2 regions of the Geodermatophilus sp. SYSU D01180 genome follow, and region 1 is predicted to be linked to the other one. Evidence: predicted binding sites of a transcription regulator. Region 1 holds the regulator's gene; the other holds the start of a gene.
The links. Region 1 encodes LexA, which represses DNA repair genes until DNA is damaged. Its sites were predicted from a motif close to TCGAACANNTGTTCGA; they were not measured.
Positions count from the first base shown of each region.

Region 2: the regulator LexA is predicted to act here: its motif matches at 3,592-3,607, upstream of dnaB (replicative DNA helicase).

Region 1 is NZ_JBJGZH010000017.1:48,967-54,627, forward strand. It holds gene hflX (GTPase HflX) at 1-325, shown strand, start outside; gene ACI8AA_RS15995 (phosphatase PAP2 family protein) at 441-1,187, shown strand; gene ACI8AA_RS16000 (hypothetical protein) at 1,159-2,229, shown strand; gene lexA (transcriptional repressor LexA) at 2,258-3,037, opposite strand; gene ACI8AA_RS16010 (LysM peptidoglycan-binding domain-containing protein) at 3,275-3,907, shown strand; gene ACI8AA_RS16015 (hypothetical protein) at 4,026-4,610, shown strand; gene nrdR (transcriptional regulator NrdR) at 5,111-5,656, shown strand.
Region 2 is NZ_JBJGZH010000019.1:47,926-53,586, reverse strand. It holds gene ACI8AA_RS16990 (molybdopterin cofactor-binding domain-containing protein) at 1-620, opposite strand, end outside; gene dnaB (replicative DNA helicase) at 914-3,487, opposite strand; gene rplI (50S ribosomal protein L9) at 4,108-4,554, opposite strand; gene rpsR (30S ribosomal protein S18) at 4,566-4,802, opposite strand; gene ACI8AA_RS16970 (single-stranded DNA-binding protein) at 4,903-5,388, opposite strand; gene rpsF (30S ribosomal protein S6) at 5,391-5,661, opposite strand, start outside.

The DNA.
Region 1 (5,661 bases):
GCTGATCGTCGTCAACAAGGTCGACGCCATGACCGAGGACGACGTGCTGACCCTGCGCCGGGCGCTGCCCGGTGCCGTGTGGGTCTCCGCGCGCACCGGCGAGGGCATCGAGCAGCTGCGTGAGGTCGTGGCCGCCCGGCTGCCGCACCCGGACGTCGAGGTCGAGGTGCTCGTTCCCTACGACCGCGGGGACCTGGTCGCCCGTGTGCACCGCGACGGCGAGGTGCTCAGCGAGGAGCACGAGGTTGCCGGCACCCGGCTGACCGCCCGCGTCGACGGCGGCCTGGCCGCCGCGCTCGAGCGGTACGCCGTCCCGGTCGGCTGACCGCCTCCTGCACCCCGGGCCGCCCGGGTGCCCGGCTCCGCGCCGGGCGCCCGGGCGGCTCGCCGTTCCGGCCCGCCGAGGTCACGGACGGGTCACGGCCCGGTACCGTGATCCGGTGACCAGCGGCGTGGTGCGGCGCACCTCCGACGCGCCGGCCGGGCGCCCGGAGCGGGCCGCCCGCCCGGCCGCCGTGGTCGGTGCCGGCCGCCCGCCGTGGTGGCTGCTGGTCCTCGCGTTCGCGGTCACCGTCGGGGTGACCGTCGACCTGCTCAGCCGCGGGGTGCTCGAGCGGCTGGACCTCGAGGTCTCCGAGGTGGTCAGCGCCTGGGACCTGCGCGACTCGCCGGCCTACTGGCCGGTGTGGGCGGTCACCCAGATCGGCGGCCGCGGCACCATCCTCATCGTGCTGGCCGCCCTGGTCGGCTGGCTGTGCCTGCGGGAACGGACGCTGCTGCCCCTGCTGCGGGTGGTCACCGCGCTGGCGCTGCTCACCGTCGTCGTCTACGCGTTCAAGTTCGGCACCGGCCGCACGGCGCCCGCCTATCCCGGCTCGTTCTTCCACCGCGACGGCGCCAGCTATCCCTCCGGGCACGTGGCCAACGCCGTGCTCATGTGGGGCGTGGCGCGCTGGCAGGCGGTCGAGTACGGGCTCGGGCCGCGGGTGCAGCGCACCTTGTGGTGGCTGGCCGTCGTCGGGCCGGTGGCCACCGGGATCGCGATGGTCTCGCTGGACTTCCACTGGGTCACCGATGCCGTCGTGGGCGCGGCCGTGGGGCTGCTGCTGCTGGGCGTGGTTCACGCACTCGACGCGCTGGTGCTGTCACGCTGGGCGAGTGCCCGAGCCGGCCGCCCGTCCGCGTAGCGCCGCCCGGCGGGCACCGGCCGTCCTGCTGACCGCGGGCCTGATGGCCCTCCCGGCCGCCCCGGCCGCCGCCGAGGAGCCGGCCGCCCCGTCGGTCCGCTGCCAGGTGACCGACCCTCGACTGGCCGAGCTCTCCGGCCTCGTCGACGTCGGCGACCGCATGCTCGCCATGGTCGACGGCGGGGACCAGGTCGCCGTGTACGTGCTCGACGGCGCCTGCCGGGTGGTCGACGTGACCACCGCGCCGGTGGACCCCTACGACCCCGAGGACCTCGGCGTCGGCCCCGACGGCACCGTGTGGCTGGCCGACACCGGCGACAACACCACGGTCCGGACGACGGTCGCGCTCGTCGCGCTGCGGCCCGACGGGGGGACGGCGCTGTACCGGCTGACCTATCCCGACGGCCCGCACGACGCCGAGGCGCTGCTGCTCGCCCCCGACGGCACCCCGTACGTGGTGACCAAGGAGGTGCTGGGGGCCAGCCACGTCTACCGGCCGGCCGCGCCGCTGGTCGACGGGGGCACGGTGGCGCTGGCCGACGTCGGCACGGTGACGTTCACGCTCACCGGCACGCCCGGCGGTCCCGTCGGCCGGGCCGGGCAGCTGCTGGTCACCGGCGGGGCGGTGGCCCGCGACGGCAGCCGGATCGCGCTGCGCACCTACACCGACGCCTACGTCTGGCCGCTGACCGGCGCGGACATCCCGGGGGCGCTGGCCGGCGAGCCGGTGCGGATCGCGCTGCCCGAGGCGCCGCAGGGGGAGGCGGTGTCGTTCACCGCGGACGGCAGCGGGCTGCTGGTGGCCGGTGAGGGCGTGCCCGGGGACGTCACCTCGGTGCCGGTCCCGGCGGGGTCCGCGCCGCCCGCGCCGGCGGGGTCCGGGGCGGCCGACCCGTCGCCGTCGGCGCTGCTCGGCGGGGACCCCGGGGGCCTGTCGCCGGTGACCGCGGGCGTGGCCGCCGCCGTCGTCGCGACCGCGCTGGTGTGGCTCGGCGGGCGGCTGCGCCGCCGCCGGTCCGGCGGTCCGCCCGCCGGCGCCTGAGCTCCGGCGCCGGCGGGGGACCTGCGGCTCAGACCCGCCGCAGGACGGTGACGACGCGGCCGAGGACGGTGGCCTCGTCGCCGGGGATCGGCTCGTAGGCCGGGTTGTGCGGCAGCAGCCAGACGTGCCCGTCGCGGCGCTTGTAGGTCTTGACCGTGGCCTCGCCGTCGAGCATCGCGGCGACGATCTCGCCGTTCTCGGCGGTGGGCTGCTGGCGGACGACCACCCAGTCGCCGTCGCAGATGGCCGCGTCGACCATCGAGTCACCGGCGACGCGCAGCATGAACAACGTGCCCTCGCCGACGAGCTCGCGGGGGAGCGGGAAGACGTCCTCGACCGCCTGCTCGGCGAGGACCGGGCCACCGGCCGCGATCCGCCCGACCAGCGGCACGTAGGTGGGCGCGGTCGTGCCGTCGGCGGCCGCGGCAGGCGCCGCCGGGGCGGTCTCGCCCGCGGTCTCGCCGGGCAGCCGCACGTCGAGCGCGCGCGGCCGGTTGGGGTCGCGCCGCAGCCAGCCCTTCTTCTGCAGCACCGACAGCTGGTGGGCGACCGACGACGCCGACGACAGGCCGACCGCCTCGCCGATCTCGCGGACCGAGGGCGGGTAACCGCGCCGCTCGATCGAGTCGCGGATGACCTCGAGGACCCGGCGCTGCCGCTGGGTCAGGCCGTCGCCGGCCTCGCCGCGGTCGGGGAAGGTGCGCACGGCGCCCGTGCTCTCCGCGCCGGCGCCGCGCTCCGCGGCCGGACGGCGGGTCGTCGTGCCGCCGCCCCGGATGCCCTGGCCGGTCCCGCTCGTGCCCGCCACGTCTCCTCCTCGCCGGCCGCGTCCCCGCGGCCCGTCCGTCGCCCTCCCGGCCCCGAGGCCGGTCGGCGGGCGGTGCGCCCGCACGGACCGTAGCGCGCCGGCGCCGCAGGTTCAAACGTGTGTTCGAAGGACACGCCGCGCCGCTCTCGCACTCGTCGGACCCGTGCGGTAGACATCCGATCAGGCGTTCGATCGAACGCGTGTTCGATGCGGTCGACCCGATCAGGAGGAGCGGTCATGGGCAGCGTGCGGCAGGCAGTGCTCGAGTTCGACGCGGCGGTCCGGGTCCCGTGGCGGCCGCCGCTCCGCGGCGAGGGCGCGACGGCGGCCGGTGCGGCCCGCTCCGCATCCCCGGGTCACGCCGGCCGGCCGGCGCCGCGCGCCGCCCTGCCGGGCTCGGGTCCTCGCGTCACCGGGCGCCTGCGGCCGGTGCCCGACCGTCCCGCCGCGGCTCCCGCGCGCACCGCCGGCCCGGCCGCCGAGGGGCCGCGCGCCCGTCGCGACCCGGCCCGCCCGAGCGGGCGCCCGGTGCACTCGGAGCCCGCCCGGGCCGCCGTCCGCGCGCGGTGTGCGCCGGCCCCGGCGCCGGTGCGGCTGACCCGCCGCGGTCGCCGCCTGGTCACCGTGCTGGTCCTCGCCGCCGGCGTCGGCGGCGCCGCCCTCGGCCGGGAGTTCCTCGCTCCCCACGACGGCCTGCGCCTGGCCGGCGAGAGCAGCGTCGTGGTCGAGAGCGGGGACACGGTGTGGTCGATCGCCGCGGAGGTCGCCGGCGCCGACCAGGACGTGCGCGCGGTGGTCGACGCGATCGAGGCGCTCAACGACCTGCAGGGGGCGGTCGTCGTCCCCGGGCAGGTGCTCCGTCTGCCGTAGGCGCCCCGTCCGGCGCCGTCACCCGGGGAATGTGACGAGACCGCGCCGGTGAGTTCGTCAACCATGCAGGCGCCGTCGTTTACCGTCCGGAGTCGTCGTGGCACTTACGGTCAGGAGCGTGTCAGCAGCCGTGAACAGCAGCGCAGCGGTGACCTTCCGGTCCCCGCAGGACGTCGAGGTCCTCGTGGACGGCACCTGGGTGCCGGGTGCCATGCACGGCTGGCGCCACGACGCGACCGGCGGGTGCGAGGCCCGCGTCCGGCTGCGCGACACCGCGGGAGCGGACGGGGAGGACGCCTGGGTGGACCTGGCCCTCGTGCGGCTGCCCGAGCGGCACCTGACGCTGGCCTCCGGTCCCGCGGACGGGATCGCCGACCCCACGGGGACCGCCGCGCTGCCGGCCGTGGCCCGCCGCGCGGTCGTCCCGGGCGCCCGCGCCCCCCGCCGCGGCGCTCGCCGGCACGGTGGCGACGTCACCGCCGAGCAGCCCGCCGTCCGCCCGGCCGCCGCGGGCCGGCACCGGGCGCCCGCCGGCTCCGGCCGGCACCGGGCCGCGACCGCCGAGATGCCGGTCGTCATCTGCCCGGTGCCGGCCGACGGTGCCGTCGCGGAGGAGCCGGACATGCTGACCCGCCCCATCCGCCTCGGCGACCTGGTGCCGCACCCCCGCGGCGGCCGCCCCGCCGTCCGCCCCACCGCCTGACCCGACGCCGGGGCGCGTCCCCGGCGGTCCTCCGCACCCCTCCACCGGCGTCCGGCCGGACGTCCCGGGAGGCGCCTGCGCGCCGTCCGGGTGCCCGGTCGTCCCCTGCCGGCGGTGGCCGGATACACCCGGGCGTGCCTCTCCGCGCGCCGACACGCGTGGCGCCCCGGCGTGTCGTGTGACGGGAGGGGGTCCTGCTCGCGCGTGGTCACCGCGGGGTCACGGCCGGATCTCGACGGAACAGACACGCGGGTTCTCGTCTTGCAGATGTAGTGGAGCGGGGCCTACTGTCCCCCTACATCTAGTAGTTGCACCGATGGAAGTCCTCCACAGGCCGTCCTCAGGACCTCCACGGGGTGTCCACCGGATGTCCCCAGAGGGGTCCACAGACGACAGGCAGGCGGGCGGGTCCGGCAGGACCGGAACGAGCCCGCCGGCACCAGCCGCCCGAGCCGGGTCCCCGGTCCGGGCAGGTCTTCCGCGGAGGGAGGTGAACCGCAGTGCGCTGCCCGTTCTGCCACAACCCCGACAGCCGGGTGATCGACTCGCGCGAGGCCGACGAGGGGGCCACCACGCGTCGCCGCCGCTCGTGCCCGGCCTGCGGTCGCCGGTTCACCACCGTCGAGGAGGCGGTGCTCGCCGTCGTCAAGCGCAGCGGGGTCAGCGAGCCGTTCAACCGGACCAAGGTCGTCGCCGGCGTGCGGCGCGCCTGCCAGGGCCGGCCGGTCGACGAGGACCAGCTCCAGCAGCTGGCCCAGCAGGTCGAGGACGCCATCCGCGCCAGCGGCGTGGCCGAGGTCCCCAGCCACGAGGTGGGCCTGGCGATCCTGCAGCCGCTGCGCGAGCTCGACGAGGTCGCCTACCTGCGCTTCGCCAGCGTCTACCGCGCCTTCACCTCGGTCGAGGACTTCGAGAAGGAGATCACCGAGCTGCGGGCCCGCCACCACCGCGGCGGCACCCCGCCGCTGCCCGGGCTGCAGATCGAGCCGCCGGCGCCGCGCCGCCGGGGCTCCGCCCGCACCCCCTCCACCGCCCGCGACGGCTGACCGCC
Region 2 (5,661 bases), on a different contig from region 1:
GACGGCGAGCGTGCGGTCGGCCGCGGCGGCGGACAGCTCGCCGTAGGTGGCGGTCCGCCCGCCGGGGCCGCTGACCACGCCGTCGGTGACGGTGAGCGCGCCCGGGGTGGTGCCCCAGCGGAGGGCCGCAGCGGCCAGCGCCGGGCGCGGGCCACGGCGGCCGCCCGCCGGACCGGGCCGTAGACGCTGCGCATGGTGTTGGAGCCGCCGGTGAGCTGGTTGAACACCAGCTCGGGGCGGGCGTCGGCGAGCGTGACGTCGACGCGGTCCAGCGGCACGTCGAGCTCGTCGGCCAGCAGCATGGCGACGGCGGTGGTGATGCCCTGGCCGACCTCGGCGCGGGGGAGGGCCAGCCCGACCCGGCCCTGCTCGTCGACGGTGACGACGATGAGGTCCTCGGTGGACTTCCCGGCGAGGATCAGCACGTCGCCGAGGTCGAGGAGCTCGGCCGGCGCGGGCAGCGAGGGCAGCGCCTGCGCGGTCGCCGGGCCCGTCACGTCGGCGACGACCTGCGCGGCTACGGCGAGCGTCGGCGCGGCGACGAGGTAGGTGAGGAAGCGGCGGCGGCTGTGCGTGGCCGCGGGCTCGTCGGTGCGGGGGTGCTCGGGCAGGGTCGTCACGCGTTGGCCTCTCGACGGTGAGCGCTCGGTCGAGGACACGGCCGGACTCGGCGGTGCTCGGCCCGGACCAACGAGCGGGCGCGACCGGGGTCACGACGTTGCAGTGCAACGGTGTGTCGTTGCAACGTCGCGCTCGGTGATCCACGTGGAACACCGCGGACGTACGGAGGGCCCGGGACCACGACGGTCCCGGGCCCTCCTGCGCCTCGGCGCGGCCGGTCGGTCGGCCGTGTCTCGGTTGGCCGGTCTCAGTTGGCCGTGTCTCAGTTGGCCGTGTCTCAGTTGGCCGTGTCTCAGTTCGCCATGTCGACGAAGCGGCTGTAGTGGCCCTGGAAGGCGACGGTGACGTTGGCCGTCGGGCCGTTGCGGTGCTTGACCAGCATGATGTCGGCCTCGCCGGCCCGCGGGCTCTCCTTCTCGTACATGTCCTCGCGGTGGATCATCATGACCATGTCGGCGTCCTGCTCGATCGAGCCGGACTCGCGGAGGTCCGACAGCATCGGCTTCTTGTCCTGACGCTGCTCCGAGCCGCGGTTGAGCTGCGACATCGCGATCACCGGGACCTCGAGCTCCTTGGCCAGCAGCTTCAGCGCCCGGGAGAACTCCGAGACCTCCTGCTGGCGGCTCTCGACGCGCTTGCCCGACGTCATGAGCTGGAGGTAGTCGATGACCACGAGCTTGAGGTCGTTGCGCTGCTTGAGCCGCCGCGCCTTGGCCCGGATCTCCATCATCGTCATGTTCGGCGAGTCGTCGATGTAGAGCGGGGCGTCGGCCACCTCGCCCATCCGGCGGGCCAGCTTCGACCAGTCCTCGTCGGACAGCGTGCCGGCGCGCATGTGGTGCAGCGGCACCTTCGCCTCGGCCGACAGCAGACGCATGGTGATCTCGTGCTTGCTCATCTCGAGCGAGAAGATGACGGCCGGCATGTGGTGCTTGACCGTGGCCGACCGCGCGATGTCCAGCCCCAGGGTCGAGTTGTGCGTGGGGATCAGGCTGCGGCCGGCGAGGAACAGGGAGTCGGCGGCGTCGACCTGGATGCACCGCACCGGCACGCTCTCGATCGGCCGGACGTCGGTGATGAAACGGACGCCACGGGCCGTGAACGTCCGCCGGCCGCGCTCCTTGTGCAGCAGCTTCTTCCGCTCGAGCCGGAACACCTCGTCGTCGGTGCTGAAGGTCAGCGTGTAGCAGGTCGAGGACGCCTCGCTCCGGCCGTGCACCCGCTTGGTGCTCATCCGCACCCGGTGCCCGAGGCTCGCGATGAGCTCGCGGGCATCCTCGGCGAGCCGGCGGTTGGTGACGGCGAACTGGACCGCACCGCCCACGGTGACCGTGCCGTCCGTGTCGAGCAGCCCGGCCAGCAACGCCCGCCGCTGGGCCACCGCCGCCCGCAGGTAGGCCGTCGGGATGTGCTTGTCGCCCAGCACGCCCAGCCCGCGGAGGAGGGCCTTGACGGTGCCGTGGTCGTCCCGGCAGTCCTGGCACCGGACCAACCCGCTGGACGGGCCGCCGCAATCGGGGCAGGCGGCCTGGAGGCCCACGCCACCGCTGGCCCGCAAGGCGCCGCCACAGGTCTTGCCGCAGGTCTGCACCTGGGAGGTCTTCGGCACGAAGGGCTCGCCGCACATGGGGCACGGCCGCGCGGCCGGTGCGGGGCGGGCCGGTAGCTCGAGTGCGTACCGCCGGTCGGCCGCGGTGGGGACGACGTCCAGGCCCTCGGCCTCGATGTAGGCGGCGATCTCCGGGTCGTTGCTGGTGTACTGCGCCGCCGCGGAGGTGCCGTCGCCGAGCCACACGCCGAGCGCGTAAGGGGGCACCGGCAGGTCCGCCTCCGGGAGGTCGAGCGGAGCGGCGTTGACCACAGCGTGGTTGAGCCGGCGGTCGGCGGTCGCGCACCGCACCGAGCGGGCCAGCTCCTCCGTCGTCCGGACGCGAGCCTCACCGCGCTCCCCGAGCCGGCGGGCGGCGCGGTCGGTGGTGAGCCACTGGTGCTGGGCGTCGGCGACGATCACCGACCCGTCGGAGAAGTGCACCTCGTAGCAGAGCCGGTCGGTCATGACGTCGGTCGCGGCCACGACGGTCGTGGGGCGGCCGTCTGCCCCGAGGACCCGGTCACCGACCCGGACCGCACCCATGGTGGTCCAGCCGTCCGGAGTGGCGATGGGGGTGTCCAGCGCCAGCGCCTTGCCCACACCGGGGCGGGCGGCGATGACGACCATCTGGCCCGCCTGCAGGCCGTTGGTCAGCTCGTCGAGGTCGCGGATGCCGGTGGGCACGCCGCGGGCGGTGCCGCCGCGGGAGGCGATGGCGTCGAGCTCGTCCATCGTGGGCTGCAGGACGTCCTCGAGGCGCGAGTAGTCCTCGCTCATCCGCTTCTCGGTGACCTCGTAGATCTCCTGCTGCGCGCGGTCGACGATGTCGTCGACGTCGCCGCGCCCGCCGGCCGCGCCGTAGCCCAGCTGCACCACGCGGGTGCCGGCCTCGACCAGGCGGCGCAGGGTGGCCTGCTCGGCCACGATCTGGGCGTAGTAGCCCGCGTTGGCCGCCGTCGGCGTGGAGGCGATGAGCGTGTGCAGGTAGACCGCGCCGCCCATCTTCGACAGCTGGTCGGTGCGGTTGAGCTCCGCGGCGACGGTAATCGCGTCGGCCGGCTCACCCCGACCGTACAGGTCGAGGATGCAGTCGTAGATCACCTGGTGCGCCGGCCGGTAGAAGTCGTTGCCGGTCAACTGCTCCACGACGTCGGCGATGGCGTCCTTGCTCATCAGCATGCCGCCCAGCACCGACTGCTCGGCCGCGACGTCCTGCGGCGGCTGCCGGTCGTACTCCGGCGCCGTCGCCTGCGGCCGGCTGAAGTCGTCGGCCACCGCCACCTGGGTACCTCCCTCTCTCGTGGCACGCGCGCGCGTACAGACCCCGGCCGCCCGGCCGGGGCCCGGTGGGGGAAGCACCAGGACGCCTCGCGTGCCTCTCGAACACGCGTTCGAGGACATCACTACCCGGAGCCACCGACAGTTCGCGGAGGTCCGGCGCAGGAGACGACGTTAGGAAGCGGGGACGGACCCGTCCAACACCCGTGTGGGCCGCGTTCTGCACAACTTGTGGACAAGTCGGTGGACAGCCGGAGTCGACATGTGGAGACAGGGGGGACACCGACCCGTCGTGCCGCGGTCCCGCGGGCGTCACCTGCGTCCCGGCCGCCCACCGGCTGTGGACACGAGAAAGTCGGCGCGCCGGGGGCTCCGGGCGTGTCGTGTCGTCCCGCCCGGCGCAGCCGTCACAGGCACCCACAGGGACCGGGAGCCCGGCCGCGCCGCCGCCGTCCGGGGCTCGGGGGACCGGGAGGGCGGCCACGGCCCCCGAGACGCCGCGAGGGGCGCCGGACGGGTGTCCGACGCCCCTCGCGGGCTGGTGAGGTGGTGGAACGGCCGCCCTTCAGGGGCCCGCGCCGAACGGAGTGAGGCGTGGGGGGAAGGGTGGTCCTTCGTCAGCCGGCGACGACCTCGATGGGGAGGGTCGTCGTGACCTCCGGGTGCACCCGCACGGTGACGGCGTGCTTGCCGGTGGTCTTGATGCTGCTCGGCAGCTCGATGCGGCGGCGGTCCAGCTCCGGGCCACCGGCGGCCGTGACGGCCGCGGCGACGTCGGCGGTGGTGACGCGGCCGAACAGGCGGCCGCCGTCGCCGGCGCGGGCGGGCACCCGGACGGTCAGGCCGGAGAGGCGGCCGGCCACGGCCTGGGCCTCCTCGAGCGACCGCACCTCGCGGGCGGCACGCGCCCGGCGCAGCGACTCGACCTGCTTCTCGGCACCGCGGGTGGCGACGATGGCCAGGCCGCGGGGCAGGAGGTAGTTGCGGCCGTAGCCGCCCTTGACCTCGACGGTGTCACCGGAGGACCCGAGACCGGTGACCTCCTGCGTCAGGATCAGCTTCATCGTGCTCATGGTCAGCGCGCCGTCGAGGTGTAGGGCAGCAGGGCCATCTCACGGCTGTTCTTGACGGCCGTGGCGACGTCCCGCTGGTGCTGGCTGCAGTTGCCGCTCACGCGGCGGGCACGGATCTTGCCGCGGTCGGAGATGAACTTCCGCAGCAGCGTCGTGTCCTTGTAGTCGATGTAGGTCGCCTTGTCCTTGCAGAACTGGCAGACCTTCTTCTTGGGCTTGCGCACGGGGGGCTTGGGCACTGGGTTCTCCAGGTACGACTAGTGGTGAGGAGATGGGAACGGCCCTCTCGCAGGGGCCCGCGCCGCGCGGAGCGTGGCGTGGGGGGCGAGGGGTCCTTTCTCAGAAGGGAGGCTCGTCGGACGGGCCGGCGGGCGTCGACCACGGGTCGCTCGCGCCGCCGCCGAAACCGCCGCCACCGCCACCGCCGCCGAAACCGCCACCGCCGCCGCCACCCTCACCGCGGGAGGCGCGGGTGACCTTCGCGGTGGCGTAGCGCAGCGAGGGGCCGATCTCGTCGACCTCGAGCTCGACGACGGTGCGCTTCTCGCCCTCCTTCGTCTCGAACGAGCGCTGCTTGAGGCGCCCCGAGACGATGACCCGCGAGCCGCGGGTGAGGGACTCGGCCACGTTCTCGGCCGCCTGCCGCCAGACGTTGCAGCGGAGGAACAGCGCCTCGCCGTCCTTCCACTCCTGCGACTGCCGGTCGAAGGTGCGCGGCGTCGAGGCGACCGTGAAGTTGGCGACCGCGGCCCCCGACGGCGTGAACCGCAGCTCCGGGTCGGAGGTCAGGTTGCCGATGACGGTGATGACGGTCTCGCCGGCCATGGTCAGTGGACCTCGGGCCGGAGCAGCTTGGTCCGCAGGACCGACTCGTTCAGGTTGAGCTGACGGTCGAGCTCGGCGACCGCGGCGGGCTCGGCCTGGATGTCGACGACCGCGTAGATGCCCTCGACGTGCTTCTTGATCTCGTAGGCCAGGCGGCGCCGGCCCCAGATCTCGGTCTTGACGGTGCCACCGGAGTTGGTGACGACGGTCAGGAACCGGTCGAGGGAGGGAGCGATCGTGCGCTCCTCCAGGTCGGGGTCGAGGATGACCATC